3 regions of the Pseudactinotalea sp. genome follow, and region 1 is predicted to be linked to each of the others. Evidence: riboswitches for the same ligand, from Rfam matches in the RefSeq annotation. Region 1 holds a riboswitch; each other region holds the start of a gene.

Region 1 (9,974 bases):
GCGTTCCGCAGCGCCCGCTCGCTGCTCGGCACGTCCGGGGTACTGGAGGAGATCGCCCGATGAGTCAGTGCCCGTTCGGCCATGTCGCCGCCACGCTCCCAGCCGACTCGATGCCCACCAGGCCGTCGCCCCGGTTCGCCGGATGGCGCGAGGCCGGACCGCTGGTTCCGTTGCGGTTCCAGGACGACCACGAGGGCTGGCTCGTCACCCGCTACGACGAGGCCAGGGAGGTGCTGACCGATCCTCGCTTCAGCCAGCAGCCGCAGCGGATGCCGGCGAACGACACCACTGTGGACCGCGGCGCGGAGCCGGGGCCGCTGGACGAAGCGGGAATCGAGGCGGATCGTTCCGCCAACATCCTCGGCGTGGATGGCGCCGCACACCTGCGGCTGAGGCGAGCCATCACCCGGAGGTTCTCGGTGAGATCGGCTCGCACGCACCGCCCGCGCATCGCCGAGATCGTCGCCGAGCAGCTCGACGCGCTGATCCAGGCTGGCCCGGGCGCCGACCTGCTCGAGCTGTACGCCGAGCCGATCTCGATCCGGGTGCACGCACTGGTGCTCGGCGTGGCCGACCACCTGCTGGAGCGGTACGCGCAGTACTACGTGCACGGGGCACCGCGGCAGGTTCAGCACGACCTGCTGCGCGAGGCGATCGATCACCGGCGCCAACACCCCGGCGACGACACGATCTCCGACCTGCTCGGCAACGAGGACCTCTCGGACGCCGAGGTCGAGGGGCTGCTGCACATGCTCAGCCTGTCCGGCCGCGACACGGTGGCGTTCATGATCTCCACCGGCACGGTCGCGCTGCTGGACCAGCCGTCGCAGTACCGGGCGCTGGCAGCGGAGCCGGAGCTCGTCCCGGCCGCGGTGGAGGAGATCGTGCGCTACTGCACGATGTTCCTCACCGTCTTCCCGCGAACGGCCACCGAGCCGGTCGCGATCGGCGGCCACGTGATCGAGCAGGGCACCACGGTGTCGGTCTCGGCGGTCTCCGCCAACCGCGACGAGCGCCGTTTCCCCGACCCGGACGTTCTCGACGTGCGCCGTGACGCCCGCGGCCACCTGGCCTTCGGCGACGGCCCGCACGGGTGCGTCGGCCAGCAGCTTGCGCGTGTGGAGCTCGACGAGGCGTTCCGTGCCCTGGTGACCCGGCTGCCGGAGTTGCGGCTGGTCTCGACCGGCCAGCACGCACCCACCCCGCTCGCCAACCCGGTCGCCACCTACGCCGCGCGCCCCGTCCACGTGGCCTGGTGACCCGCCTGCTGCACGGTGCCTCGGCCCCCCCAAACCGATTTCACTGACGAAACGTCACATGACGTTTCGTCAGTGAAATCGGGTGGGTGACGTTTCGTCAGTGAAATCGGGTTGGGGGAGGGGGATCTCGACGGCGGGGCGGCGTGGGCATGCGGGTCGCTACAGTGGCGCCGATGAGCGAGGGCGAGAGGACGCAGGAGGGCGGGGAAGCCGCCGCTCCGGCCCGCTCCGACCCGCTCGGGTTGCGTGAGACCGCGGAGATGGTCCGCGGCGCGGGGTCGCTCGTCGCGCAGCACTGGCTGCCGCTCTTCGCGATCGCGGCCGCGGGCCTGCTGGCCGGCGAGCTGCTCGCGCGACTGGCAGTGATCGCCGGCGTGATCTCGCCGGTCCTCGGCTTCCTCTCGCTGGCACTGGTGCCGTTGGCGAGCCTCGCCGCGCTGGTCGGGATGCTGCTCGTCGTCCGCAGCAGGGAAGCCCGGCGCTCCGATGTGTGGGGCGTGCTCGCCGCCGTCGGCAGCGTGCTGGTGCCGTTCTTGGTGGTCTACGAGAGCCGGGGCGACCTGCGCGCCGACCTGATCGCCTATGTCAACGGCAGCCTGCAACAGCGCGACCTGAGCGTCGGCGGAGACCTGGGCATCTTCCCGCAGATCGCCTCGTGGCTCGTGCTCGGCATCGTCATCGGTGCGCTGCTCGTGCGCACCGTGGGCGGCCGGGTGGCACACAGTGACCGCGTGGTCGCGTCTGGCGGAGCATCACGCGGAGTGCTGCACGTCGTGGTCGGGTACGCCGAGGCGGTCTGGGTGACGCTAGGTGCCTGGGTGCTCACGGGCGTCATCGGCGACCTCACCGACTGGTGGTCCGAGCGCCGCGTCGCGGACGGAATCTTCGACGCCTGGGCCGGAATCCGCGAGAGCCTCCCCACCCTGGGCGCGATCGGCGACTGGATCACGAGCGCACTGCCCGTGCTCACCGACGCCGCCGTGACCGGCCTGGTCGTCCCCATCTCGATGCTGACGATCGCCGTGATCGTCTACGGCCTGCAGGTGGTCGACACGGTGAGCACGGACGAGGTGGTGAACGCCGTCAAGCGCGGCCGCTGGACCGGGCTCACCAGCCGCGTGGGGGATGCGCCGCTGCGACTCGCCTGGAACCGGCTCTCCGACACCGGCGGGCGGTTCGGTGCGCTCGCGGGCGGACTCGCGCTGGTGCTGCGGTCGGCCTTCGCGCCCGTGCTCGCCTATTGCGTGCTGTTCACGGTGATCGCCAACGCCGACGTGGTGGTCTGGTGGCTCGCCCGACTCGTGCTCGGCTCCCGCGAAGAGGCTGTCTGGGTGGCCCTCTACAACCCGCTCAACGGGGTCGCGCAGATGATCACGCTCGTGCTCACCGTGGCCATCACGGCGGTGTTCGCCGACAGGTTGCTCACACGCTTCGGGGCATCCGGCCAGCTTCGTCGGCGTCAGAAGGGCAGGCGCAGCTCGATGAAGGTCGCCGCCGGGAACTCGCGCGAATCCACCCGCACTGACTCCAGCGCCGCATCCACCGGCACCAGCACCAGCACCGACTGAGTCCCGGGCACCGGGTCGTCGGCCGGGTCAGAGGTGCCGCACATCAGCTCCGAGGAGTAGGGGTCTCCGTTCGGGACCTCGCGCCCAGCCAGGAACAACCGGCCCTGCTCGTCGCGCACCTCGACCGTGCAGCTCCGGTACGTCTCGGTCTCGGTGGCCTCGACGTCGAAATCCAGCACGAGGTACGTGAAGCCGGACGGCGGCCGGTAGTCCTCGATCCCGCTGGCGATCTCGGCGCCGGTCAGGCGCACGCGCACCGTATCGACGCCCGCCCAGCCTTCCTGATCCGGCTCCACGGACACGTGCTGACCGAACTCCCACCAGCCCGTGCGCGCGTTCTCGCTCGCGAACCATCCCCATCCGGCGAGCGAGAGGACCAACGCGAGCACCGCCGTCGTGCTGGCGACGCGTCCGCGACCTCGTGGTTGGGTCGCGAGGCCGCTGCGCGGCCGATCGGGCCCCGACGACGGCGGCTCGCCGGAACTCTGCTCGCTCACCGGGGTCGGTGGCCCAGTCGGGCACTGTCCCTCGACGGCGCCGTACGGGTCGGGTGCGCCCTGGTGCTCGGTCATCGGTCGCCCTCCGCGAGCACGGTCCGGTCCTCGACCATCAGCGGCGTGGACGAGGGCGTCACGGTGAGCGGGATCCGCGCGGTCGTACCGGGCAGAAGCGTGTGCGGGCGCTCGGGGTTGAACACCAGCGTGAGGTCGTCCACGGCGTCGGCGGGCACCTCGAACAGCAGTCCGCCGCGGTACCAGATGTCCGGGCCGGCCAACCAGGGCCGGCCCGCCGAGCTGAACCCGCCGGGCGAGGTGAACTCGCGGCCGTCGGCGTCCATGAGCATGACCTCTTCCGGTGTGCCCCAGGCGTCCGTGGTCGCGTAGGAGAGGTCCACCAGCACGAAGATCCCCGGGCTGGTCACGGGCTCGCGGTCCTCGACGTGAGGGGAGGCTGTCGCGCCGTGGACGTGCACCTGGTAGTTCGCGGCGACCACGTCGACACCCTCGTCGCCACGTACGACTGTGTGCCATCCGGTGGCCAGGTGGTGGTTGTCGATCGCGTTCGCGCCGGCGCCCGCAGCCAGCGCGATCACCGCCATGCCCGCCACCACCCATCGGCGCTTCACTCGTCCTCCTCCTGGCGGATCTGGTCCGGGAGCTCGCCGAGGGGGAGCGTGACGTCGTAGGAGTCCGCCGTGGCACGCCAGGTGAAGTACCCCTCCTCGATGCTCCACTCGGTCCACCAGGTCCGGTTCATCGTGAGCGTCAGCTCCGGCGGGGCGTCCTCCAGTCCGGTGGTCCGCCACAGCAGCGCGACCTCGTAGGTGAGGCCGGGCTGTGCCTCGCTCAGCGAGCTGCCGGTGTCCAGTCGCAGCACCTCGTACGGGAATCGTGAGTTCTCGTTGGGCACCGTGTCCGGCAGCACGAAGGTCTCGTCGCTGAAGGTGACGCTGATCGGCTCCGTTCCCTGGTTGGTGATCTGCGCGACCGCACCGACCCAGCGCTCGCCGTCGGCGAGCCCGTAGGTGTCCACCTGGTCGGACACGAAGTAGTACCGCGGCACCACCAGATAGGCGCCGGTGTCGGTCACGACGTCAGGCGCCACCTCGCGCGGCGGCGGTTCCGCCTTCCCGAAGCCACCGACGGCACCGACGATGACCGGGACCAGGAGCAGCAGTGCCAGCAGGATCCGCCGCGGCCAGGTGGCCAGCAGGAACACCACCGCCGTGCGCGCGGTGATCGCCCCGGCCTCAGTCACAGGGGCAGATTAGCCCGGGCAGGTCCCGCACGTCGCCCGAGATCGCTGTGCTGGGTCGACCTCGCTGTTCTGAACCAGCGATCTCGGCCCAGGACAGCGATCTCGACGGCGGGAGTCACCCGGTGGTCTCGCCGGCACCCTCGTGGAGGGGAGCCTCCGGCGGCAGCGGGAGCGCCTCCACAGCCGGGTCGGCGCAGATGGCGGCGACCAGGACCCGCGTCCCGCCGATCACGGTCGAGTCCCAATCGACCTCGCTGACCAGCACCCAGGCGCGGTCGTCCGGCCACACGAGGCTGGGGGAGTGGGCAGAGGGCTCGAAGCCGTGCGCCTCCGCCTCCCGATCCCGCCACGGTGCCGCCAGTACCCAGTCGGGCGAGGTCAGCTCGGCCACCCCGCCCGTGAACAGCACGTGGTCGCGCCCGGGCAACTGCAGCCGAGGCCCGCGAGAGACGTCGTCAGCCAGGATCCCCGGCTGCCAGCGGTCCTTCGCGAACGGGCTGCGGAACCGCTCCGGGACCAGGTTCGCGAGCAGACCACGGTGCCGGTCGTCGTCGGAGGTACTCAGGAACGCCCGTGAGGGCGTGGGGCCGAGGTGACCCACGAGCCCACCCCAGCCTTCCCACACGGCGATCGCTCCGCCGTCGGGCGTGGTGGTGTGCTCGGCGAGGTGCCGCGCGACCGAGGCCAGCGTGGCCGGGGGCGGCTGGCCGAGCGCGGGCTCCTGGTAGCGCCATCCGTCGCGGTCGCGCGGTCCGTCCTCGTTCTCGACCACAACCCCGGGCGCCACCAGCGCACCCCACTGGGCGAGCGGGTGCACCGTGGTGCCGAACGCGGCCGCCGTGACCGCCCACGACACGTGCTCGCTGTCGATCTGCGGTGCGCGGTCCTCGAAGGCCTGCCACTGCGCGCGATGCGCCGCATACGGCAGCGGCGGCCACGCCTGCCCCACCGGGCGGTCCCGATCCGCAGGGTGGAACACCCGCGCATAGGCCTCGAAACCGCGCGGGACGACGTCGTGGATCGTGCCGCGCCACGGCGCGTCGAGCCGCTCGGCCATCCAGGCGCCGAGGCTGACGTCTGCAGTCCAGTGCATGGCGTGACGCTATCTGCTGGGCGCGAGCGCGGCGTCGGGTAGCGTCCGGTGTTCGTGGGTGCGATGAGCAGGGTGGCGGAGACGCTCGTCCCCGCTCGGCTGGGTCGCCCGTTCCGGTGGCTGCTCGCCTCGAGCTGGGTGAGCAACCTCGGCGACGGCGTCGTGCTGGCCGCCGGGCCGCTGCTGGTCGCTTCGCTCACCGACGACGCCCGGCTCGTGGCGCTCGGAGCGACGCTGCAGTGGCTCCCGCCGCTGCTGTTCTCCCTGGTTGCGGGCGTGATCTCGGACCGGTTCGACCGGTGGCGTGTCCTCGTCACCGGAAACGTGGTCCGCGTCGTGGTGCTCGGGGTGCTGGCGACGGCGGTACTCACCGGACATGTCTCGATCGCGATCGTGTTGGTGGTGCTGTTCCTTCTCGGCTGCGCCGAGGTGTTCGTGGACAACACGTCCTCGACGCTCGTGCCGATGCTGGTCGATCGCAAGGATCTGGCGGTCGCGAATGCGCGCGTGATGACCGGCGTCATCACACTGAACCAGCTCGCAGGGCCGCCGCTGGGCGCGGCGCTGTTCGCCCTCGGCCACGCGTGGCCGTTCGCGAGCCAGGTGCTGCTGGTGCTCGCGGCTCTCGTGCTGCTCTCACGCGTGCGGCTACCGGCTGTGGAGCGGGTGGGGGAGCGACGGCGCGCGCGGCACGACCTCGCGGAGGGGCTGCGCTGGGCCGTGTCGCATCCGGCCGTGCGCACACTGGTGCTGACGATCTTCAGCTTCAACATCACCTTCGGCGCGGCGTGGGCCGTGCTGGTGCTCTACGCGCAGCGGCAGCTGGGCCTCGGGGAGATCGGGTTCGGGCTGATCACCACGATGGGCGCGGCGGGCGGACTGCTCGGCACCGCGTGCTACGGGTGGCTGACCCGGCGGCTCACGCTCGGAGCGATCATGCGGATCGGACTGATCATCGAGACGCTCACCCACATCGGGCTCGCGGCCACGCGCGTGCCGTGGGTCGCGATGGTGATCTTCGTGGTCTTCGGCGCGCACGCCTTCGTGTGGGGAACCACCTCGGCGACGATCCGGCAACGGGTGGTGCCGATCCCGCTGCAGGGGCGCGTCAACGGCGTCAACAGCCTCGGGGTGTTCGGCGGCCTCGTACTGGGGTCGACGCTCGGCGGCTTCCTCGCCGAGCGGTTCACGGTGGCAGCACCGTTCTGGTTCGCCGGCATCGGCTCAGCCATCTTCGTCGTGCTGATCTGGCGCCAGCTCCGTCACCTCGACCAGGGCGATGAACCGGCCGAGGACGCTGCGTCCGCCTGAGAGACGCGGAGCTCAGGTGGTGGAGGACTCGGCCTCGGGGTCCTCCTCACCGGCCCCGCAGACGTCCGAGATCGTGACCTCGTGCTGGCCGGTGAGGGTGCGCTCGACGTCGTCGGCGCCGTGGAAGGTCAGCACGAACGTCATCGTGGTCGGGTTCTGCGCGGTCACACCCACGCCGACGATCACGGTGTCACCGGCGTCGAGCTCGTACTCGCCGACGTCCTCGCGCGCGCTGCTCGGATCGGCGGGCGGGTAGTCGCCGACCGAGAGACCGCCTGCGCCTCCCGTGAACGGCAGCACATAGGCGTCGAGGATCTCGACCTCGGAGGCGGGGTCCTCGGTCTCGAGGGTGAGGTCATCGAGCGTGATCGCGTCGGTGGCGGTGAGCACGGTGCTGAAGGTCAGCGGTGCGCCGAGCGCGTCTGCCACGCACGCCGTGGCCGCCCCGGCGGACTGGTTGGCAGCCGTCCCGAACACGGGCGGCTCCGGTTCACCGGCAGCGTCGGTGGTCTCCGTGGCCTCGGTGCTCGGATCCTCGGTGGGCGGCTCCTGCGAGGAGGTCTCCGAGGTGTCCGACGTTGGACCGTCGGTCGGGTCCGGAAGGTCGGGGGAGGGGTCGGTGCAGCCTACGAGCAGCAGGGCGGAGGCGGCGAGGGCGACGCCGAGACGAAGAGAACGCACCCGCTCATTGTGGTCCCGTTCGAGGGACGGACGTCCGCGCCACGCGGCGAGTCACGCCGTCGGGAAGCCGTAGACTCGCCGTCGGACACCATCCAGAGCAGCCGAGAGATCTGGCTCGACGACGCTGCAGCAACCATCCGCCCACCGCGGCACGGTGCTACTGCCAGGACCGATGGAGGCAACATGAGTTATGCGGGCGATCTCACATCCACCGAGGCGTGGGAGCTGTTGGAGAGCGACGAGAACGCCGTGCTCGTGGACGTGCGCACCCAGGCCGAGTGGGCGTTCGTGGGTGTGCCCGACACCGCGACCCTCGGCAAGCGGCCGGTCTTCGCCGAGTGGAGCTCGCTCGGCAGCGGACCGAACCCGGCAGCGTTCGTCGAGGCGGTGACCTCCCAGGTCGACCCCGGCACCCCGATCGTGCTGCTGTGCCGCAGCGGGCAGCGTTCGGCGATGGCCGCGCAGGTGCTCACCGCCGCCGGATACGGTCCCGCCTACAACGTCAGCGACGGGTTCGAGGGCGGTCTCGACGCCCACGGCCACCGAGGCTCCGAAGGCTGGCGTGCGGCTGGGCTGCCCTGGAGGCAGCAGTGAGCCGCCCCGAGCCGTGTACCGACCTGCCCGACGGCGTGGGGCCCGGAACGATCGCCGTCCGGGGCGGGTTCGAGCGCACCGCGTTCGAGGAGATCTCCGAGCCGGTGTTCCTCACGCAGGGATACGCCTACCCGCGTGCGGCCGACGCCGAGGCTGCGTTCGCCGAGGAGATCGACCGGTACACCTACAGCCGCTACGGCAACCCCACGGTCAACGCGTTCGAGGAGCGGCTGCGGCTGCTGGAAGGGGCCGAGGCCTGCTACGCGACGGCGACCGGCATGGCTGCGGTGTTCACCTCGCTCGCCGCCGTGCTGCAGCAGGGCAGTCGCGTCGTGGCCAGCAAGGCGCTGTTCGGGTCCACCTTCGTGGTGCTCAACGAGATCCTGGGCAAGTGGGGCGTGCGCACCGACTATGTCGGGGCGACCGACCTGCAGGGGTGGGCCGATGCGTTGAGTGAGCCGGCCGACGTCGTGATCTTCGAGACGCCCTCGAACCCGATGCAGGAGATCGTGGACATCGCCGCGGTGACCGAGCTGGCGCACCGCGCCGGCGCGATCGTGATCCTCGACAACGTGTTCGCCACCCCGGTGCTGCAGAAGCCGCTCGACTTCGGTGTGGACGTGGTGGTGTATTCGGCCACGAAGCACATCGATGGCCAGGGCCGCGTGATGGGCGGCGCGATCCTCGGGCCGAAGGACTACATCTACGGGCCCGTGCAGACGATGATCCGCAACACGGGCCCGAGCCTGGCGCCGTTCAACGCGTGGGTGCTGCTCAAGGGCCTGGAGACGCTCGCGCTGCGGGTTCGCGCGCAGGCCGCGGCCTCGCTCGAGCTGGCGCGGTGGCTGGAGGAGCAGCCGCAGGTGGAGCGCGTGCACTACCCGTTCCTGGAGTCCCACCCGCAGCACGAGCTGGCGAGGACCCAGATGACCGGCGGCGGCACCGTGGTCACGTTCGACCTCAGCGACGGCGGCCTCGAGGGCGACGCGCTCAAGAAGCGCACGTTCGGATTCCTCGATGCACTCCGCATCGTCGACATCTCGAACAACCTCGGCGACCTCAAGTCACTCGTGACGCACCCGGCCACGACGACGCACCGCAAGCTCGGCCCCGAGGGGCGCGCCGCGTGTGGGATCAGTGAGTCGACCATCCGGTTCTCGGTCGGCCTCGAGGACGTCCCCGACCTTCGCGCCGACCTCGCCCAGGCCCTCGCCCCCCTCTGACCTTTCAACGCTCTTTCGGCACGGGGAGGGTTTCAACGCTCTTTCGGCACGGGGAAGGTTTCAACGCTCTTCCGGCACAGGGAAGGTTTCAACGCTGTGCCGGATCAGCGTTGAAACCCTCCCGTTGCCGGATCAGCGTTGAAAGCTAGACCTGGGTGAGGGAGCCGTACTTCGCGAAGGCGCGGTTGCTCGGGACGATCTCGCGGCCCAGCGGGGTGAGCGTGATCGGGATGATCTTGAGCTCGGCGATCGCGAGCGGGATGCCGATGATCGTCACGAACAGGGCCAGCGCACTGGCGAGGTGTGCGATCGCGAGCCAGATGCCGGCGACCACGATCCAGATCACGTTGCCCACTGCCGAGGCCACGCCGGCGCTGGGCTTCTGCACCACCGTGCGGCCGAACGGCCACAGCACGTAGTTCGCGATCCGGAACGAGGCCACGCCCCACGGGATCGTGATGATGAGGATGCAGCAGATGACTCCGGC
Region 2 (9,974 bases), on a different contig from region 1:
TCGGGGTGGCGTCAGCCGCCGAGCTGCGCCTGCAGGTCCTCGATCATGGTGTTCCACGTCGAGACCGGGTCGGCGCCGCCGATGATGGTGGCCTCAGCGGTGTTCCAGTACTCCCACACGTCCGCCATCTCGGGGATCGACGGCATCGGGGTGCCGTTCTGCGAGGACGCGAGGAAGCCGGCCGTCACCGGGTCGCTGGCGACGTCCTCGGCGACCACGGTCATCGCCGGGATGCGCGGGTCGGCGTCGTGCAGCGCACGCATCGCCTCCGGCGTGGCCATGTAGGTGGTGAGGAAGTCGTTCGCGATCAGCGCGTTGGCGCTCTGCGCCGACACGTAGAAGCCCTGCACGCCCACGAACGGTGCAGCGGTCTCGCCACCGGCTGAGGGGATCGGGTCCACGGCGACGTTGATGCCGGCGTCGGTGAAGGCGCTGATGGCCCACGGGCCGGCGACCGTGTACGGCGCATTGCCGTCGGCGAACTCCTGCACGGAGATGTCGTAGTCCCAGTCGGTGCTGAAGACACCGGCGGCGCCCTGTTCGCCGAGCCACTCGGCGAATTGCTCGCCGGCGTCGCCGCCCATGCCGACCGTGTTGGTGTACGACCCGTCGTCATTCTGCTCGAACACCGGGGCGCCGAACGAGGTCTGGAACCCGTAGTAGGTGTAGCCATCACCCGTGGTGCCGCCGGTGTTGATGACGAACGGGTACCGCGTACCTGCGGCCTCACCCATCGCGATCATCTCGTCGAAGGTGTCGGGGGTCTCCTCGACCAGATCGGTGTTGCGGACCACGGCGACGGTCTCCAGCGCGTATGGCAGACCGTAGAGCTGGCCGTCGTACGTGAAGGCCTCGAGCGCGACGCTCTCGAAGTCGCCCTCCATGCCGGCGAGGTCGACCGAGTCGACCACGCCGTTGATGATGAAGGATCCGAGCCAGTCGTGGGCACCGACGGTGATGTCCGGCCCTTCGCCGGTCGGCACCTGGGCGAGGAAGTCGGCGCGGATGTCGGCGAAGTTCTTCACGACCGTCTCCACGGTCACGCCGGTCTCGGCGGTGAAGGTCGCGGCCGCCGCCTCGACGGCGGGCTGCCGGTTCTCGTCGACCCACACCACGAGGTTGCCGCTCGCGGCCGGTTCGGTCGTGTCCTCGCTGGTGCTGTCCTCGGGCGTGGTGGGGTCGTCGGGCGATCCGCTTCCGCCGCCGCAGGCGGCGAGCAGGGCGGCGGTCGCCAGCGCGGCGACCGGGAGGGCGAGTCTCCTCATGGCAGTTCCTCTCAGGTGGTGGCCGCCACGACGGCGGCCTGGGTGTGATGGACGACGGCGACGTCGCCCGGAGCAACGGGAAGGACACCGTCGACCGGTGCGGTGCCGAGGAGCGGGTTCCCGTCGATGGGGACCCGCACCTCGCGGTCGGTGTGGTTGATAACGAACATGAAGGACGACTCGGCGCCCACCCGGGTGACGATCTCGACCCCAGGGTGCTCCGCCGTCGTCAATCCGGCATCGCGATAGACACCGGCCAGCACGGTCGCCAGCCCGGCCACGTCCGGGCAGGCGCTGACGTACCAGCCGATCCCGGCCCCGTGCCGGTGCCGCGTGATCGCCGGGCCGCCGGGCGCGTAGCCGTCGCGATAGCTCCCGACGGCGGTGGCCCCCTCGAGTGCGACATCCTCCTGCCAGATCGTCCCCGGCACGGGCTGGCCGGCCAGGTCGATCTCGATGCTCTCGCCCTCGCGCAGGGGCAGGTGTTCGTGCACCCGCACGCCCAGCACCTCGGCCAGCGGGTCGAGGAAGCCGCCCTCGTGCACGGCGTCGTTCTCGTTGACGACGGCGGAGAAGCATCCGACCAGCAGGGTCCCGCCGGTCTCGACGTACCTCGTGAGGTTGGCGGCGTGATCACGGGTGAGCAGGTAGGAGGCGGGCGCGAGCACGAGCCGGTAGCCGCTGAGGTCGGCGCCCGGGTGGGCGAGGTCGACCGTGAGACCGTCGCGCCAGAGGCGTTCGTGGTAGGTGCGGATCCGCTCGTGCGGGTCGAGGTCGACGCTCGGCCGCCAGGGGAGGTCCTGCGCCCAGAACGACTCGGTGTCCCAGAGGATGGCCACGTCGGCATGCACGCGGCTGCCGGCGACCTGGCCAAGCGCACCGACCTCGCGGCCCAGCTCGACCACCTCGCGCCACCCCCGGGTGTCGGTGCCGCCGTGCGGCAGCATCGCGGAGTGAAACTTCTCGGCGCCCACGCGGGAGGCCCGCCACTGGAAGAACAGCACCGCGTCGGACCCGCGAGCCACGTGCGCGAGCGAGTTGCGCCGCATCTCGCCGGGCCGCTTCGCCACGTTGCGTGGCTGCCAGTTGACGCCCGAGGTCGAGTGCTCCATCAGCAGCCACGGAGCGCCGCCGGCCACCGATCGGGTGAGGTCGGCAGCGAGGGCCAGGCCGACCTCGGGCTCGACCTCCGCCGCCGTCAGGTAGTGGTCGTTGCTGACCACGTCCACCTCGCGCGCCCACGCCCACAGGTCGGTGGTCGGGCAGTTCGCCGCCATGAAGTTGGTGGTGATGGGCTGTGCGGCGTGCGCGCGGATCGCGTCGCGCTCCGCCAGGTAGCACGCGCGCAACTGATGATCGGTGAAGCGGCGGAAGTCGAGCTGCTGGCCGGGGTTGGGTGCTGACGGCGTGGGGCCGGGCAGTCCTAGGTGCTCCCAGTCGTCGTAGCGCTGACCCCAGAACGCGGTGCCCCAGGCGTGGTTGAGCGCCTCCAGCGAGCCGTAGCGCTCCTGCAGCCAGCGCCGGAACTCGCGCACCGCGTGCTCCGAGTAGTCCTCGCCGACGGGAGCGCCGTACTCGTTGTGCACGTGCCAGAGCACCACGGCGGGGTGGTCGCCGTAGCGCCGCGCGAGCGCGTCGGCGATCCCGATGGCGGCCCGCCGGTAGTCAGGTGAGCTCGGCGAGGCCATGCCGCGCGACCCGAATCCGAGCGGGACGCCGTCGCGCGTCACGACCCGGGCATGCGGGTAGGTGGCGAAGAACCACGAGGGAGGAGACGCCGTCGGGGTCCCGAGGTCGATGGCGATGCCGGCCTCGTGGAGAAGCCCGACCACCTCGTCGAGCCGGCTGAAGTCGTAGACGCCCTCGCGTGGCTCGACCTCGGCCCAGTTCCACAGACCGATCGTCACCATCGTGACGCCGGCGGAACGCATCAGCTCGATGTCCTCGCGCCACACGTCGGGGGTCCACTGCTCGGGGTTGTAGTCGCCGCCGTAGGCGACGCGACCGCGCATCCTGGGGTGCGGCCAGCTGGACATGACGCTCCATCGGGTCTCGAGACTCAGTGGTACCTACCTGGGACCGGTCACAGTCTGACTCAGAGACACAGCAAGGCGGAACCTGAGATGGTGATCGTTATGGGACTGTGACCGGACACAGGTCGATCGTGGGACGTGATGATGGACGTCGTCGAGGGAACCGTCCTAGAGTCAGCGCGTGGACCAGCCCAAGCGCCCGACGATCCGTGACGTCGCGGCCGCTGCCGGCGTCTCGCGGGGCACCGTCTCGCGCGCGCTCAACGGCGACAGGTGGGTCTCGCCGGCGGCGATGGCCGCCGTGCAGCGCGCGATCAAGCAGACCGGCTACCGGGTCAACCAGCACGCGCGCAGCCTTGCGACAGGGCGTGCGAACTCGCTGGCGTTCCTGCTGACCGAGCCACAGCAGCTGCTCTTCTCGGACCCGACCTTCGCGCGGCTGCTGCGCGGTGCAGCCGACGCGCTGGCCAAGCAGGGGCAGACGCTCATCATGCTGGTCGCCGGCACGGCGGCCGAGCGTGAGCACGTGATGTCCTACCTCACCGCGGGCCACGTCGACGGCGTGCTGCTGATCTCCTCGCACGAGAACGAACCGTTGGTCGAGCGGCTGCTCGGCGAGCGGATCCCGGTGGTCGCGTGCGGGATCCCGCTCGGGCACGCCCGCGATGTCGCGTGGGTGTCGGTCGACGAGGAGCACGCGGCGCGCACGATGGTGGCGCACCTGCGTGTGTCCGGCCGCTCCCGCATCGCCACGATCGCCGGCCCGCTCGACACCCCCGGTGGGCGCTACCGGCTCGACGGCTACCGCGCCGAGGTCACCGAACTGGGGCTGGGGGAGGAGCTGATCGGTTACGGCGATTACTCGTCGGGCTCGGGTGAGCGGGCGATGGCGGACCTGCTGGAACGGGCACCGGACCTCGATGCCGTGTTCGCCGCGAACGACCTGATGGCAGTCGGGGCGCTCCGGGCGCTGCGAGTGGCGGGGCGGCGGGTGCCCGAGGACGTCGCTGTCGGTGGCTTCGACGACTCCGGCCCGGCGGCCGAGGCCTCGCCGCCGCTCACGACCATGCGCCAGCCCTTCGAGGCGATCAGCGCCGAGATGGTCTCGATGCTCCTCGGCATGGTCGACGGCGGCCGGCCCAAGTTCGTGACGATGCCCGCCGAGCTGGTGGTCCGAGAGAGCACGGACGGTGCAGGCGGGTAGAGGCCCTCTACGACGTACCGCTGGCCGCGCGATGTGCACGCACGCCGCCCTCGAGGGTGCTCACAGATTCAGGGTGGCTCCGCGCATCAGACGCTGGCTCTCCAGATAGCTCAAGGTCGACCGTTCGATGGTGCCGCAACGCTCCGCGACCGCCACGAGAGCGTCCGGAGATCCGGACTGCGGCTCCTCGACCATGACCAGCTCACCCAGCCGCAGCAGATGGAAGGTCGGAACGAGCAGTGCGATGCCGAACAGGGCGATCAGGCCGAACACCACCAGCATGAATCCGGGGTGTGGGAGACGAGCGTCCACACGATGCCACCGATGCCGACGATCAGCATCGGAGCGACATTGAACAGGACGTTCTTCCTGCGCGCGAGTTCAACCGACTCGCGTCCTCCCAGGCGCCCAGATGTGCGGCGGTTGCCATCCCCCTTGCCCGCGAGGTCACGGTGAGGCTGCGCAACAGAATCAGTGACCCCGGTCGATCCACTCCTGCCGGTGCGGAGCCTCGTCGCCGATCCTGGTGTCATCGCCGTGTCCGGTGTGGACCACGGTCTCGGGCGGCAGGCTGAGCAGCCTGTCCGTGATCGAGTCCACGATCGTGGGGAAGTCGGAGTACGAGCGGCCGGTCGCGCCGGGGCCGCCGTTGAACAGCGTGTCCCCGCTGAACACCCGGCCCAGCGCGGGAAGGTAGAAGCACACCGCGCCAGGGCTGTGGCCTGGCGTGTGCAGCACCACCAGCTCCTCGCCGCCCACGGCGAACCGCTGGCCGTTCGTCAGGTCACCATCGGGCGCGCCATCGTGCACCACGTCCCACAGCATCCGGTCCTCGGGGTGCAGCCACACCTCGGACTCAGTGGTGTCCGCGAGCTCACGAGCGGCGCCGATGTGGTCGTCGTGGCCGTGCGTGAGCAGGATCGCGACGACGTCCCGGTCGCCCACCGCAGCCAGGATCGGTGTCGCGTCGTGAGCGGCGTCGATGATGACGCACTCACTCTCGTCGCCGACCACCCACACGTTGTTGTCCACATCCCAGGTCCCGCCGTCGAGCGAGAAGGTGCCCGAGGTGACGATGCGTTCGACTCGAAGGGTCATCAGATCATCACGACCGATCGCAGCACCGCGCCGTCATGCATCTTCGTGAAGGCCGCCTCGACGTCGTCGATCCCGATCTTCTCGGACACGAACGCCTCCAGTGGCAGGCGACCCTGCAGGTCCAGATCGATCAGCATCGGGAAGTCGCGGCTCGGCAGGCAGTCGCCGTACCAGGACGACTTCAGCGAGCCGCCGCGGCCGAACACGTCGAGCAATGGGAGCTCGATCTTCATGGTCGGGTTGGGCACGCCCACCAGCACCACGGTGCCGGCCAGGTCGCGGGCGTAGAAAGCCTGCTCGTAGGTCGTCGGGATGCCGACGGCGTCGATCACCACGTCCGCCCCGTTGCCCTCGGTCAGGGCCTGGATCGCCTCGACCGGGTCGGTGGCGCCCGAGTTGATTGTGTGGGTGGCGCCCATGTCCTTGGCCCACTCGAGCTTCGTGTCGTCGAGGTCGACGGCGATGATCTTCGCCGCGCCCGCGAGTCGCGCGCCCATGATGGCGGCGTCGCCGACGCCGCCGCAGCCGAAGACAGCCACGCTGTCGCCGCGGCCCACGCCGCCGGTGTTGATGGCCGCGCCGATGCCGGCCATCACGCCGCAGCCGAGCAGCCCCGCGACCTCGGGCGCCGCCGCGGAGTCCACTTTGGTGCACTGACCCTGGTGGACCAGGGTCTTCTCGATGAAGGCCCCGATGCCGAGAGCGGGGGAGAGCTCGGTGCCGTCCTCGAGCGTCATCTTCTGTGTGGCGTTGTGCGTGTTGAAGCAGTACCAGGGGCGTCCGCGCAGACAGGCGCGGCACTGGCCGCACACTGCCCTCCAGTTGAGGATCACGTAGTCGCCCACCGCGACATCGGTGACGCCCTCGCCGATCTCCTCGACCACGCCTGCGGCCTCGTGCCCGAGCAGGAAGGGGAACTCGTCGTTGATGCCGCCGTCGCGGTAGTGAAGGTCGGTGTGGCAGACACCGCACGCCTGTACCTTGACGATCACCTCGCCGGGACCCGGGTCCGGCACCACGATCGGCACCACCTCGACCGGGGCATCCTTGGCGCGGGCGATGACGCCCTGGACAGTCTGTGGCATGGCGGCAGCTCCTGTGCTGTCTCGGGAACTCGACAGTCGCCAACCTAGCCGAGAAGCCTGCGCCGCGGTTCGCCGACCGACCACGGGTTGTCGGTGCCATCGGGTACCGTCGCTCATCACGGCGTGTCCTCCGCCGAACCCCGATCGGTCCGTCCCCAGCACGGCCCACCGTCAAACCCCCGTGGTCGGCGATGTCGGGGCAAAGGGACTCCAGTCTCAGGTCGATGGTCAGTCCGTGAACCGAGCGTCTGACGTCGAGATGTCGCTGGGGGACCAGACGCCAGCGCAGGAGTCCGGATGACAGCCAACCGCGCCTTCAAGAAGCGCGTCCGAGCTCGCGCGGCCCAGACCGGCGAGTCCTACACCGCTGCCCTCCGGCACATCCGATCCGAAACAGGAGCGACTGTGCCCACCACCCCACCCGACCTCACCCCGACGCTGCGCCTCGCCGTCGGCCAGACCACGCCGCTCACCGACCCGGGTGACGTCGCCGCGATGCGCGCTCGCGGTGCCGAGATCCGCGATCTCATGCAACGAGCGCACGACGGCGGCGCTCGCCTTCTCCATCTGCCGGAAGCCGCGTTGTGCTTCCCGTCGAAGACGCTCCTCTCGAGCGTTCCCGGCGAGGTCGCCGAGTCCGACTGGACCCGGTTCGCCTGGGACGCTCACGACACGGAGATCCAGGCGATCCGCATCCATGCGGGCCGCCTGGGCCTGTGGACCGTGGTCGGTGCGCCGACCTATCTGCCCGGCCGGCCGCCGTCGGGCAGGCCGCGGCTGAGCACACTCGTGATCGACCCGAGCGGCACGCTCGCAGCCCGCTACGACGAACGGCTGCTCTCGCGCACCAAGCAGACCTACATGTACGAGGCGGGTTCGGCCGGCGTCACGTTCGCCATCCACGGGCTGACCTTCGGGTGCCTCAGCGGTCTCGAAGGCTTGTTCGGGGACGTCTTCAGCGACTACGAGGCCGAGGGCGTCGACTGTGCGCTCTACTCGACCGCCGGGCCCTCGGACCCGGGCGCGGAGGACTCGCTCGCGTCGTCGGCCGTGGTCGCGGCGCGGCAGAACGGCCTCTGGGTCAGCTACGCCGTGCACGCGGACAAGGCTCCCGATGCGCCCGCCGGCATCTCCTCACCCGAGGGCCGTTGGGTGTCTCGCTGCCCCGAGGAGGCGAGACCGGCCGTGACCTTCGCGGACATCCAGCCGCGCCCCGAGGGCGGGCCACGTGAGTGGCGCCGCTCGATGCTGCAGGCTCATCGCAACGGCACGAACCGGTAGCTTCCGTGCTCGGTGACCTCGTCGGCGCCGCCGGCGCGCTCGACGAGTGTCATCGTGCCGCAGACCGGGAGCACCATCCGGGCGTCGTCGGCGAGCTGCTCGAGCAGGTCGGCGGGGATCTCGCGCGCTTCCGCCGACACGAGGATCCTGTTGTACGGTCCGTGCTCGGGGAGCCCGACGGCGTCCGGCCGGGCCTGCTCGATGCTCGCCCAGGGCCATGGGCCCTGGGTGAGATTGGTGGCGCCCCACGCCACGAGATCGGGTTCGATCTCCACGCCCCGCACACGCCCGTGCGGGCCGACCAGCTCGGCGAGCAGCGCCGTCGTCCATCCCGAGCCAGAGCCGACGTCGAGAACGCGCTGACCAGGCTGGACCTCGAGCAGCGCGAGCATGTCGCGCACGGTGCGCGGCTGCGAGCAGGTCTGCTCGTGCCCGATGAGGATCGGGCCGTCGTGGCTGGCGCGCTCCCGTGCACCCTCGGGCAGGAACCACGCGCGAGGAGCGGCACTGAACACGGCGTCGAAGCGGTCGCTCGTTCCCTCTGGTCGCGCACCGACGCTCGCTCCGGTCTCCGCTCCGCTGCGGTCCTCACTCCCTGCTGCGCTCACCTCTCCGAGTCAAACACTCCGCGTCCCACCATGTGGTCCGAATCGTGAGCGCGCGTGACCACGGGGCGGTCATCTCCTAGGGTGGCGGCATCCCATCCAGAGCGGTTGAGAGTCCTGGCTCGTCGACACCGCAGCAACCCCCAGTGGCAGGCCTGCCGAGGGAAGGGTGCTAACGCCAGGATCGATGGAGTTCCCATGGCCACCCCTGTCTGTCCCGTCCGCGAGGACACCCCATGAGCACGGCTAGCCTCTTCTCCGTGCCCGCCGCGAGCCCGACGATCTCGTTCGAGCTGTACCCGCCGCGCACCCCGAAGGGTGCGCAGAGCCTGCCTGCCACCGTGGCGCGGCTCGCATCCGTGCGGCCCGACTTCTTTTCCGTGACCTACGGCGCGAGCGGGCGCACACGCGAGACATCGGGCGCCTTGCTGGCGCACATCATCGAGCGGACCGACGTCGCCCCGATCGCGCACCTCACCTGCGTGGGCGCCTCGGAGGCCGAGCTCGACGAGGTCGTTACCGACCTGATCCGCATCGGGGTGCGTGACTTCCTCGCACTGCGCGGCGACCCGCCCGAGGGCGAGCCCGACTGGCGGCCGCACCCCGAGGGCTTCACCTCTGCGAGCGAGCTGGTGCACCTGCTTCGACGGGTGGAGGCCCGCGAGCTCGCCGGTACCGCCGATACCGCCAGCCCGCTGAGCATCTCGGTGGCCGCCTACCCCGGCGGCAGCTACGACGCCGCGGGTAGTCCCGTGGTCGAGCCCCACACGATCCAGGCGCTGCTGGCCAAGCAGAACGCCGGCGCCGACTACGCCATCACACAGGTCTTCTTCGACCCCGCCTGCTACGGCACGTTCGTGCAGACCGCTCGCGAGGCGGGCGTGCACATCCCGATCGTGCCCGGCATCATCCCGCTGACCGACCCCCGGCGACTCCGCCGGCTGGAGTCGCTCACCGGGGTGCCGGTGCCGCCGACGCTGCTCCAGCACCTCGAGGGCGCTGCTGATCCCGACGATCAGTACGCCCGTGGTCTCGCCGCCGGTGCCGACCTCGTGCACGGCGTGCTCGAAGCCGGCGCCCCCGGCCTGCACGTCTACACCTTCAACTCCTCCGGCCCCGCCCTGGACCTCCTCGCCGCCGCCGGACTCCGCCCGGCGCCCGCCGAGCAGCACTGACTCCCGCGCCCTACGCCCACCGAACCGCCGAACAGGGGGTTTCGTTCGGTATGGGCTGCCTTTCCGCACAGAACACCCTGTTCGACCCCCAGGAGAACCTCCATGTCCCGTCCTTTTCCCGCCGCCACCGTTCTTGGGTACCCCCGGATCGGCCCCCGCCGTGAGCTGAAGCGCGCGGTCGAGGCCTTCTGGGCGGGGCGCACCGACGCCGACGCCCTGCTCGCCACC
Region 3 (9,974 bases), on a different contig from region 1:
TCGAGGTGACGCGGCGCGAGAGCGACCACGTGTACTACCTGGTCACCGGTGAGAAGCCGGAGCGGTGGGTGCGCCAGACGAGCTTCGCCAACGACGAGGCGGTGGGCTACCTCGCGGACCGGCTCGCGAATCTGGGCGTCGAGGACGCTCTGCTCGCTGCTGGCGCGGTCGCCGGCGACGAGGTGGTGATCGGCGACGGCCCGAACGGCGTGGTGTTCGACTGGGAGCCCACGATGATGACCGGTCCCGAGCTGCTCGGATCCCGCGGCACCGACCTGCGGCTGGAGGACCGCAGCAGGCCGACCCGCGCCGAGAAGCGCGAGAAGTTCCACGACCGCATGGACGCCAAGGCTGCGGCGCGTGAGCAGGTCTGGACCGACACGCCGTCGATCGAGGACGAGACGTGACGCAGAGTCCTGCGGCGCGGGTGCTCGACCGGGCTGCCCTCGCCGATGTCTCGCTCGCGAGGCGGGTGGTCGTCAAGATCGGATCCTCGTCGCTGACCGACGCTGAGGGTCATCTCGACGTGGCCCGGCTCACCGCGCTCGTCAACACGCTCGCGGCGCGGCGGGCGGCTGGGGGAGAGGTGGTGCTGGTCTCCTCCGGTGCGATCGCCGCAGCGCTGCCGGTGCTGAAGCTGCCGAAGCGTCCGAAGGATCTGGCCACCCAGCAGGCGGCCGCCAGCGTGGGGCAGGGACTGCTGGTGGCGCACTACACGCGCGCGTTCGCGGCGCACGGGCTGCGGGTGGGTCAGGTGCTGCTCACGGCCGAGGACGTGATCCGCCGCGGCCACTACCGCAACGCGCACCGGTCGCTGACGCGGCAGCTCGAGCTCGGTGTGGTCCCGGTCATCAACGAGAACGACGCGGTGGCTACCCGAGAGATCCGGTTCGGGGACAACGACCGGCTGGCTGCGCTGGTGAGCCATCTCGTGCACGCCGACGCGATGGTGCTGCTCACTGATGTCGACGCGCTCTACACGGCACCGCCCACGCGGCCGGGGTCGCGACGGATCGCCGTGGTCGACGACGTCGACCAGCTCGCTGAGCTCGAGATCACCGCAAGCGGCACGCACGTGGGGACCGGCGGGATGGTCACGAAGGTCGACGCCGCCTCGATCGCCTCCGGCGCCGGTGTGCCGGTGGTGCTGACCCGCGCTGACACCCTCGGCGCCGCGCTCGCGGGTGAGGATGTGGGTACCTGGTTCTCGCCCGCCGGCAAGCGCGTCACGTCACGACGGCTGTGGCTCGCCCACGCGGCCGACACACGCGGGCGCGTGGTGGTCGACGACGGCGCGGTGCGCGCAATCACGCACGGGAAGAAGTCGCTGCTGGCCGCCGGCGCGGTCGCGGTCGAGGGCACGTTCGAGGCCGGCGACCCGATCGAGATCGCCGGCCCCGATGGCGCGGTCGTCGGGCGCGGCATCGTCTCCTACTCCTCCGACGAGCTGCCCGCCCGGCTCGGCCGCTCCTCGGCCGAGCTGCGGGAACGGTTCGGTGACGGCAACGATCGCGAGCTTGTGCACCGCGACGACATGGTCCTCACCCGCCGCTGAGGCTGCTGCCGGCGTCGGCAGCCTGCCGTGCGTCAGGTGTCCAATACGCTCTCACCTGCGAAGCCACGACAGGGGAGGAGGGGCGGTCGATGATCATCGGCGTCACCGGCCACCGGTTCTACGACGAGGAGACAGCCGAGCGTCTGCGCAGTCGCGTCCGCGACCTGCTGCGGGAATGGGCCGACGACGGCGCAGTCCGCCTGGTCAGTTCCCTCGCCGAGGGAGCCGATCAGCTCGTGGCGAGCATCGCCGTCGAGCTGGGTCTCCCGCTCGAGGTGGTGCTACCCGCTGAGGGATACCGCGAGAGCCTCGACGATGGTTTCGAGCCGGAGTTCGACCGGCTGCTCGCGGCGGCGCAGAGGGTGACGACGCTCGAGCACGCCGAGCCCGGACCCGCCGCCTACCTCGACGCGGGCCAGCGGATGCTGGCGCGGTCCGACATGCTGCTCGCCGTGTGGGACGGAGAGCCGGCGCGAGGGACCGGCGGCACGGCGGAGATCGTCGCGCATGCGAGGACGCAGGGGATCGACGTGCACGTGCTGTGGCCGGATGGTGCGAGGAGGCAGCGCGCATGAACGCGACGCCGAGACGACTGTTCGCGGCGGCGGGACTGGTGCTCGCTGCGCTGATGGCCTCGGCCGCGCCTGCGGCCGCAGCCGGGGACCCGCCCTTCGATCCGGGCGAGGACTGGACGATGACCACCTCACGTGACGTCCCGGAGACCGATGCGGCCCTCGAGTGCAGCACCGCCTCGGAGTGGACCTGGAATTCCGGCGACCGGGAGATGACGCTGCTCGCCGTGCCGTGCGAGAACGAGCGTGCCACCTCGGGGATGTACGAGTGGCTGGCGGTCGAGGGCGAGGTCGTCGGTGGCGTGTCGCAGGAAGGTGAGCTCGTCCTGTGGGCAGACGACGAGGTGATCCGCGCCTGGGGTGCCGACGGCCCCGGCGACGAGGGCGCGCTCGGGATCCTGCGCGTGACGTGCGCCGGCACCGGGCAGGACACCTGCGTGAGTGACACCGACGCGCTCGCACTCGCTGCGATCGAGGGTATGCCCGGCGGAGCCGACGGGGTGGACACTCCCGGCTTCACGCCCGAGGCGATCCTCCTCGCGATCCTCGTCCCGGTGTTCTTCGTCGCGATCGTGCTGGTCCCGGTCCGGCTGATCAGCGCTCTGGTACGGCCGCGGTACGCCAGCAGCTCGACCTCTCCGCGCTACCACGACGTGTCACGGATGGTCGCCAAGGCACGGTGGCTGCGCCGCATCCGACGGGTGGTGTGGTGGATCGTCGCTGTGCTGGCCCTCGTGGGGCTCACCGCCATCGCAACCCGTGACACGTCCACACTCTGGGGCCTGGCGCTGATGGCAGGCATTCCGGTGATCGTGGTGCTGATCGGCTACCGCACGTTCCTGCGGCCGAGCGTGGTCGAGCGAGGGCGGCGCAACGTGTCGGGTCAGGGCGCCGAGGCAGCGATCGGGACAACCCTGTCGGTGCTGTCGTACGCGTTGGTGGGCCTGCTCGTTCTCGCGTACGTGCTCCTGGCCATCTACGGGAACATGTCCGTGGGCTGGCCGTCACTCGACGGCGGCGATGTTCGTCGCATGGATCTGCCGTTGCTGCCGAGCATGCAGGCGGCGGTGCAGTCCTCGGGCGAGAACCTGGCACTGGTGGGGATGTTCGTCGCCATCCCCGCTCTGATCGTCATCGCGATGATCGACGGGCTGGGCCAGCGGCTGCGGTCGGCCTCGCTGGACGAGGCGCTCGCGCAGGACTCCCGCCCGCACTACCTGTACCTGCGCAGCTTCGACGAGGACACGCTGGGGCTGCCGGGGCAGCTGCGCAGCCGCGGCCTGATCGCGGTGCTGTCGATGCGGCGCAAGGTGCGGTTCGAGGAGGTGATGGTGCGGCAGCTGTCGGCGACGGGTCCGGTGATCGCTATCGCGCCGCCAGGGGCGAAGATGCCGCCGATCGGTGCCGCGCGGGCGAGCTTCAGCAACGACGAGTGGCAGGAGCACGTGACCCGCTATGCCGAGACCGCCCGTGCGGTGGTGCTCTCGGCGACGCCGGGGGAGATCCGCCAGGGCTACGGCTGGGAGCTCGACCTGATCGCGCACCGGATTCATCACCAGCGCGTGCTCGTGGTGCTCGGTCCGTGGCAGCTGAGCTCGTTGCGACGCCGATGGACGCAGTTCTGCATGGCGGTCTCCGCAGTGCCGTTCTTCGCACCGATCACGATGCCGTGGGTGCCTGACGGGATCCACGTCCTTGCGCACTCGACCCAGCGCGGTTGGCAGGGCTGGGGTGCGAAGCGCCGACTCGACTGGACCTACGCGTTCGCGATCGATCAGGCCACCCGTGAGTACATGTCGGACTGGAGCTGAGACGAACCGTCTCGACATGTGAATCGGGTAGTTGACTTCTCACCTACCCGTGACCTACCTTCTACGCAGGTCTTGAGCGTCAGCACCAAGCCCCGGCTTGCTGACCGGCAACCCTCCAGATGCGGTGGGGTGCCCCGGGTGACGACCTGGCTCTCACCATCAGGTGAGCGCAAGCGCACGCATCCCGCCAGTGGGAAGAAAGAAGGAAGCACGGACATGGCACAGGCCACGGTTCTCGGTTTCGCTCGCACGACGCGTTCGAACATGGGTACCTGCATGTGCATGTGTCTGTGCGTGAAGGCCTGATCCTCTCGATCGGCCAGCACACAGCAGGCACCTCGGGCCGTTCGCTGCCGGCATCTGCGCCGCAGCACCGCCCCTTCGGTTGCCGCCCTCGGTAGGAAACCCTCCCGACGTCGCCGCGTGACACGGCAGGACCCGGTGAGTGGCTACCGAGCAGTCCATCTCCACTGCTCACAAAGGCACCCTCATGACTTCTGCATCCATTCGTCCCACCTTCGTGGCCCTCGATCTCTCCGGCACCGGCGCTCCGCGCGCCTGGGCCGGTTCCGGCGACAGCGAGTCGGAGGCCTTCATCATGGGCCGGCTCGCCGGCCTCGCCTCGCTCGCCGACAAGGGCGGGGTCGACCTGATCGCGCTCGACTCCAGCTTCCGCCTCGGTAGCGGCCGCCGCCGGGACGACTGGCTCGACGGGGCACTGGCCGCCTCCCGGCTCGGCCGCCACACCGGTGCTCTCACGGTGGCCGCCTCTGTCCCGCTCGGCGTCACCGACGCCGCGCACGTAGCCAGCGCCGTGGGCAGCGTCCACAAGGCTACCGAGGGGCGCGCCGCCTGGCAGGTCGAGCGCGGCACCCGCCCGCTCTCGGCCCGTTCGGTCGACGCGGTGATCACCGCCCTCGGCGCTCCGCGCGTGAGCCGGCGCACCGGGCGCGACGTGAACGCGAAGGCGGCACAGGTGGTCGTGACCGTGCGCGAGCCGCTCGACCTCGAGCTCGCGGCCGCGCGTGCCGACATCGCCCGGATCAGGGTCGCCACGCTCGAGGAGGCGATCGCCTCGCGCGCAGCGATCCGGCAGGCCGCGGCGGAGTGGGGTCGTGCCGCCGACGACGTCCGGGTGCTCGTGGACGTCAGCACCGTGCTCGCGGCGGACGACGACGGCGCTCGCGCCCGGGCGGATCTCCTCACTGTTCTCGAGAACGAGAGCGAGCGCGAGGCAGACGCCTCGTTGCTCAGCTTCGTTGGCACCTCGGCCGGCTTCGCCGACCTCTGGCAGGAGTGGGTCGACGCGGGTGCCGCCGACGGCTTCACTGTGATCCCGGCGTCAGTCCCGACCGACGTGCTCGCCGTGGTGACGGAGGTGCTCGACGAGCTGACGGCGCGGGGTCTGCGCGCGCCCGTGGCCCGCCCGGCGGCGACGGCTCCTCGGGAGCCCGCCTCGGCGCGTCGCGCTGCGGCGCCCCGCCGTCGCGTCGCCGTGTCGGCCTGAGCGACGCCGGTAGCCTGGTGGCATGACCGCAGCTGAGGTTTCCCAGGCGTCCGACGTGGTCTCGGCGGTGCACGAGGTCGCCGGTCGCGCCAAGGTCGCTGCCCGATCGCTCGCGACCGCGACCCGTGCCACGAAGGACGCCGCGCTGCACGCGATGGCGGATGCGCTGCTGGCCCACCAGGCGCAGATCGTCGAGGCCAACGCGATCGACTGCGAGCGGGAGACTGCCGGCGGGATGGCGCCGTCGTTGGTGGACCGGTTGCGGCTCGACGCCGGGCGCGTGCATGCGATCTCCGAGGCGTTGCGCGAGCTCGCTGCGCTGCCCGACCCGGTCGGAGAGGTGATCCGGGGCGAACGGCTGCCCAACGGGCTCTCGGTGCGCCAGGTCAGGGTGCCGATGGGCGTGGTCGGGATGATCTACGAGGCTCGGCCCAACGTGACCGTGGACGCAGCGGGCCTGGCGCTGAAGTCGGGTAACGCCGTCGTGCTTCGCGGCGGCTCGGCAGCGGCCGAGTCCAACGAGGCGATCGTGGCCGTGCTGCAGGAGGCGCTCGAAGGAGTCGGGCTGCCACGCGACCTCGTGACCTCCATCGACGCCCACGGGCGCGCTGGTGCGCAGGCGCTGATGCAGGCCCGCGGGCTCGTGGATGTGCTGGTGCCACGCGGTGGTGCCGATCTGATCCAGACCGTGGTCCGCACCTCGACCGTGCCGGTGATCGAGACCGGCGTGGGGAACTGCCACGTGTACGTGGACGCGAGCGCCGACGTGGCGCAGGCGGTCGCGATCGTGCTGAACTCCAAGACGCAGCGCACCGGCGTGTGCAACGCGGCGGAGACGCTTCTGGTACACGCCGATGCCGCACCTCAGGTGCTGCCTGCTGTCCTCGCTGCGCTGCATTCCTCGGGTGTGGTGTTGCACACCGATGACGCTGCTGCTGCGCACGCGCCGGAGGGCGCCGAGGTGGTCGCGGCGACCGAGGAGGACTGGCGCACCGAGTACCTGTCGATGGATCTGGCGGTGCGGGTGGTCGGGAGTCTCGACGAGGCGCTCGAGCACATCCGGACCTACAGCTCGGGCCACACGGAAGCGATCCTCACGCGCGATACTGCGGCGGTTCGGCGGTTCACCACCGAGCTGGACTCGGCCGCGATCATGGTCAACGCTTCCACACGGTTCACCGACGGCGGCCAGCTCGGACTCGGCGCCGAGATCGGGATCTCGACGCAGAAGTTGCACGCCCGGGGTCCGATGGGGCTGGCCGAACTCACCACGTCGACATGGATCGTGGAGGGTGACGGCCACGTCCGGAGCTGACACGCACCACGCCACAGCCCATGGACGGCCCGGACCCTGAGGTGGTCGTGCCAGAATGCTCGGGTCCCGACACGAAAGAGGTTGACGCTGATGAGGAGTTCCCTGGTGGGCTTCGCCGCCGAGGGCAGTCAGAGCTTTGGTGAGCTGATGCCGATCGGCTACGGCATCGTCGCGCTGGTCATCCTGCTCGCCCTGCTGATCGTCACGTTCGCCTTTCGTAGCATCGGCACGCGGCACCGCGATCACTGACATGACGCCTCACCCCTGCGGCAGCGGGGTGACCGCCCGATGATCGCTGCCTCCTCCGCACCAGCGCGGATCGGGATCATGGGTGGCACCTTCGACCCCATCCACCACGGTCACCTCGTGGCGGCCAGCGAGGTCGCCTCGGTGTTCTCGCTCGACGAGGTGCTGTTCGTCCCCACCGGCGAGCAACCGTTCAAGTCGGACCGCGAGGTCACGGTCGCTGAGCACCGGTACCTGATGTCGGTGATCGCCACGGCGTCGAACCCCCGGTTCTCGGTGTCGCGCGTGGACATCGACCGACCCGGAGTCACCTACACGATCGACACGTTGCGGGAGCTGCGAGCCCAGCTGCCGCAGGCCGAGCTGTTCTTCATCACCGGTGCCGACGCGCTCAGCCAGATCTTGCAGTGGAAGGACGTCGACGAGCTCTGGGACCTCGCCCACTTCGTGGGGGTGACGCGGCCTGACCACGAGATGGACACCTCGGAGCTGCCGGCAGGGGAGTACTCGCTGCTCGAGATCCCCGCAATGGCGATCTCCTCGACCGACTGCCGCGCGCGGGTGATCGCGGACAAGCCGGTGTGGTACCTCGTCCCGGACGGTGTGGTGCAGTACATCGGCAAGCACCGTCTGTACCGTGATCCGGAGACGTTCACGATCGGTGGTCGTGACCGCACGGTTGGTGGTGATGCTGCATGAGTGAGGACGAACAGAACGTGGGGGCGCGTCGGCGCCGCCGCGAGGCCGAGCGTGCCGCTCGGGAGGCCGCCGCGCAGCGTCCGCTTACGCGGCGGGAGATCCGCGCCCGGGAGGCGGCGCTGGAGACCGGCGCGATCGAGATCGACGAGACCGGCGAGGTGCGGGTGATCGCGGACCCGCCGCCCGAGCCGACCACAGCGGCAACCGGGCCCGACGGACCGGGTGAGCCACCGCCGTCGGAGATCACCGACACCTCCGGCTTGACCCGACGTCAGCTGCGCGAGCTCCGCGAACGCCAGGAGGCGGCGTCTGCGACCTCGGCTGCGGAGCCGACCCCGGCCCGCGGCGTGCCGACGCCGCCTGAGCGGGTGTCGGTCAAGGCGGAGCCGGCCCAGCCCGAACCCGCCGAGCCTGAGCCGAGTACGCCTGAAGCCAGCCGGCCCGAGCCGAAGCAGGCGCCGCCGATGCGGCGCCCGGTCGTGCGGCCGCCCGCCAGCACCGGTGCGATCCGCAGCCTGGCGGAGGACGGCACCGGTTTGACGCCGGTGGTCCGTGACGAGCCGCCGCAGCCCAAGGACGACCCGGCCTCGACCGGTGCACTGAGCGCCGTCGACGGCGAGGGCGGCATCGACGTGACCGAGGTGGCAGCGCCCGGACCGCTGCCGAGCACGCGGCGATCGCTGCGGGTCGCCGCGGACCATCCTGCGGGGGAGCGGAGTGAGAGTGCTGAGCCGTCGCTCGATGAGCTGATCGCGGGTGAGACCGACAAGCCCGAGCCGTTCGACGCACGACCGAGCTGGGCCGAACTGCCCCCGCCGACGCCGTCCGGGCCGATTGCCGGCTTGCCGGCCCCGGCGCCGGCGCCGGAGGGCGAGACCGAGGTGATTGCCGCCGAGGCGCTGAGAGCCGCGGAGCCCGCGCCGGCTCCGTCCGCACGGGACGAGCGTGACGACGACGAGGACGACGAGGACGAGGACGAGCACCGAACCCCGATCTGGCTCACGCTCCTGATGGTCCTGGTGCTGGTGGTCATCGGTATCGTGCTGGGTCTGCTGGTGTGGCGGCTAGTCCAGGGTGACGACGCGGCGGCCGGCGCCGCGATGGCAAGCCTGGGAGGTCTGAGGGAGTGGTTGATGTGACGGAGAGGACTGCGTGAGCGCGGCGGAGCGTGCGATCGAGCTGGCTGTCGTAGCCGCTCGTGCTGCGGCCGACAAGAAGGCGCGGGAGCTGATCGCGCTGGACGTGTCCGAGCGGCTCGTGCTGACCGACGTGTTCCTGGTGACCTCGGGGGCGAGCGAGCGGCAGGTGGGCGCGATCGTCGACGGCGTGGAGGAAGCGATGCACGCCGCGGGCGTGAAGGCGTTGCGCAAGGAGGGCGTGGGCGAGGGCCGGTGGGTGCTGCTCGACTACGGCGACATCGTGGTGCACGTGCAGCACGACGAGGACCGCGAGTTCTACGCGCTGGAGCGCCTGTGGAAGGACTGCCCGGTGGTTCCTCTGCCTGAGGATGCCACGAGCACTGACGGCTCTGACGAGACCGACCCAGGCGCCGGGGTCGAGCGCGCGTGAGCGCCGGCACGGTCGTGCTGATGCGGCACGGCCAGACCCCGTGGAACCTTGCCCGCCGGTTGCAGGGGCAGGCTGACATCGACCTCGACGACGTGGGGGTGGCGCAGGCCGAACGAGCCGCCGGCCCGGTGGCCCGGTTGCGGCCGGCGGCGATCGTGGCGTCGGACCTCGTGCGTGCCAGGCGTACCGCCGAGGCCGTCGCGGAGATCACAGGCCTCGCGGTGGTCACGGACGAGCGACTGCGTGAGCGTGCCTTCGGCACGTGGGAGGGCCTCAACCACACGGAGATCGAGGGCGGCTGGCCGGCCGAGTACGAGATCTGGGGGCGTGGCGAGCAGCCGGAGGGCATCGGCATGGAGGACCGCGGCGAGGTCGGTAGCCGGGTGGCGGCCGCCGTCATCGAGCACGCCGCGCGGTTGGGCGACGACGAGAACCTCCTCGTGGTGACCCACGGCGCGGCGATCGGAGCGGGGATCTCGGCCCTCCTCGGGCACGACGCCGCCCACTGGCACGGCATCTCCGGGCTCGGCAACTGCCACTGGTCGGTGCTGCACCCCAGCGAGCGTGGCACCCCCGCCTGGCGGCTTCACGCACACAACGTGGGAGTGCCCGGCTGAGTTTCCGGTTTGGGCCGGTGATCGTCTACACTCGTTCAGGCCCACCACGAGGGCCGCGGGGCTATGGCGCAGTTGGTAGCGCG

What was found. Region 1 has a riboswitch for S-adenosylmethionine ahead of ACOJSN_RS19825 (rhodanese-like domain-containing protein). Riboswitches for the same ligand answer to the same signal wherever they lie in the genome.
Region 2: another riboswitch for S-adenosylmethionine. It lies ahead of ACOJSN_RS16670 (methylenetetrahydrofolate reductase); the one in region 1 lies ahead of ACOJSN_RS19825 (rhodanese-like domain-containing protein).
Region 3: another riboswitch for S-adenosylmethionine. It lies ahead of ACOJSN_RS22320 (hypothetical protein); the one in region 1 lies ahead of ACOJSN_RS19825 (rhodanese-like domain-containing protein).

What each region holds. Positions count from the first base shown of each region.
Region 1 is NZ_JBMDXJ010000435.1:2,321-12,294, forward strand. It holds gene ACOJSN_RS19780 (NAD(P)/FAD-dependent oxidoreductase) at 1-63, shown strand, start outside; gene ACOJSN_RS19785 (cytochrome P450) at 60-1,259, shown strand; gene ACOJSN_RS19790 (hypothetical protein) at 1,433-2,827, shown strand; gene ACOJSN_RS19795 (hypothetical protein) at 2,719-3,399, opposite strand; gene ACOJSN_RS19800 (hypothetical protein) at 3,396-3,953, opposite strand; gene ACOJSN_RS19805 (hypothetical protein) at 3,950-4,585, opposite strand; gene ACOJSN_RS19810 (hypothetical protein) at 4,701-5,678, opposite strand; gene ACOJSN_RS19815 (MFS transporter) at 5,742-6,989, shown strand; gene ACOJSN_RS19820 (hypothetical protein) at 7,002-7,670, opposite strand; SAM riboswitch class I at 7,756-7,849, shown strand; gene ACOJSN_RS19825 (rhodanese-like domain-containing protein) at 7,854-8,264, shown strand; gene ACOJSN_RS19830 (O-succinylhomoserine sulfhydrylase) at 8,261-9,487, shown strand; gene ACOJSN_RS19835 (YccF domain-containing protein) at 9,633-9,974, opposite strand, start outside.
Region 2 is NZ_JBMDXJ010000364.1:14,003-23,976, forward strand. It holds gene ACOJSN_RS16630 (sugar ABC transporter substrate-binding protein) at 12-1,265, opposite strand; gene ACOJSN_RS16635 (beta-galactosidase) at 1,277-3,301, opposite strand; gene ACOJSN_RS16640 (LacI family DNA-binding transcriptional regulator) at 3,480-4,502, shown strand; gene ACOJSN_RS16645 (hypothetical protein) at 4,563-4,784, opposite strand; gene ACOJSN_RS16650 (MBL fold metallo-hydrolase) at 4,974-5,600, opposite strand; gene ACOJSN_RS16655 (S-(hydroxymethyl)mycothiol dehydrogenase) at 5,600-6,685, opposite strand; gene ACOJSN_RS16660 (carbon-nitrogen hydrolase family protein) at 6,983-7,966, shown strand; gene ACOJSN_RS16665 (protein-L-isoaspartate O-methyltransferase family protein) at 7,942-8,574, opposite strand; SAM riboswitch class I at 8,664-8,765, shown strand; gene ACOJSN_RS16670 (methylenetetrahydrofolate reductase) at 8,808-9,746, shown strand; partial or broken gene metE (5-methyltetrahydropteroyltriglutamate--homocysteine S-methyltransferase) at 9,849-9,974, shown strand, end outside.
Region 3 is NZ_JBMDXJ010000494.1:20,532-30,505, forward strand. It holds gene obgE (GTPase ObgE) at 1-407, shown strand, start outside; gene proB (glutamate 5-kinase) at 404-1,555, shown strand; gene ACOJSN_RS22310 (hypothetical protein) at 1,645-2,130, shown strand; gene ACOJSN_RS22315 (hypothetical protein) at 2,127-3,938, shown strand; SAM riboswitch class IV at 4,007-4,120, shown strand; gene ACOJSN_RS22320 (hypothetical protein) at 4,429-5,445, shown strand; gene ACOJSN_RS22325 (glutamate-5-semialdehyde dehydrogenase) at 5,468-6,760, shown strand; gene ACOJSN_RS22330 (hypothetical protein) at 6,866-7,009, shown strand; gene nadD (nicotinate-nucleotide adenylyltransferase) at 7,049-7,705, shown strand; gene ACOJSN_RS22340 (hypothetical protein) at 7,702-8,844, shown strand; gene rsfS (ribosome silencing factor) at 8,858-9,274, shown strand; gene ACOJSN_RS22350 (histidine phosphatase family protein) at 9,271-9,891, shown strand; tRNA gene ACOJSN_RS22355 (tRNA-Ala) at 9,949-9,974, shown strand, end outside.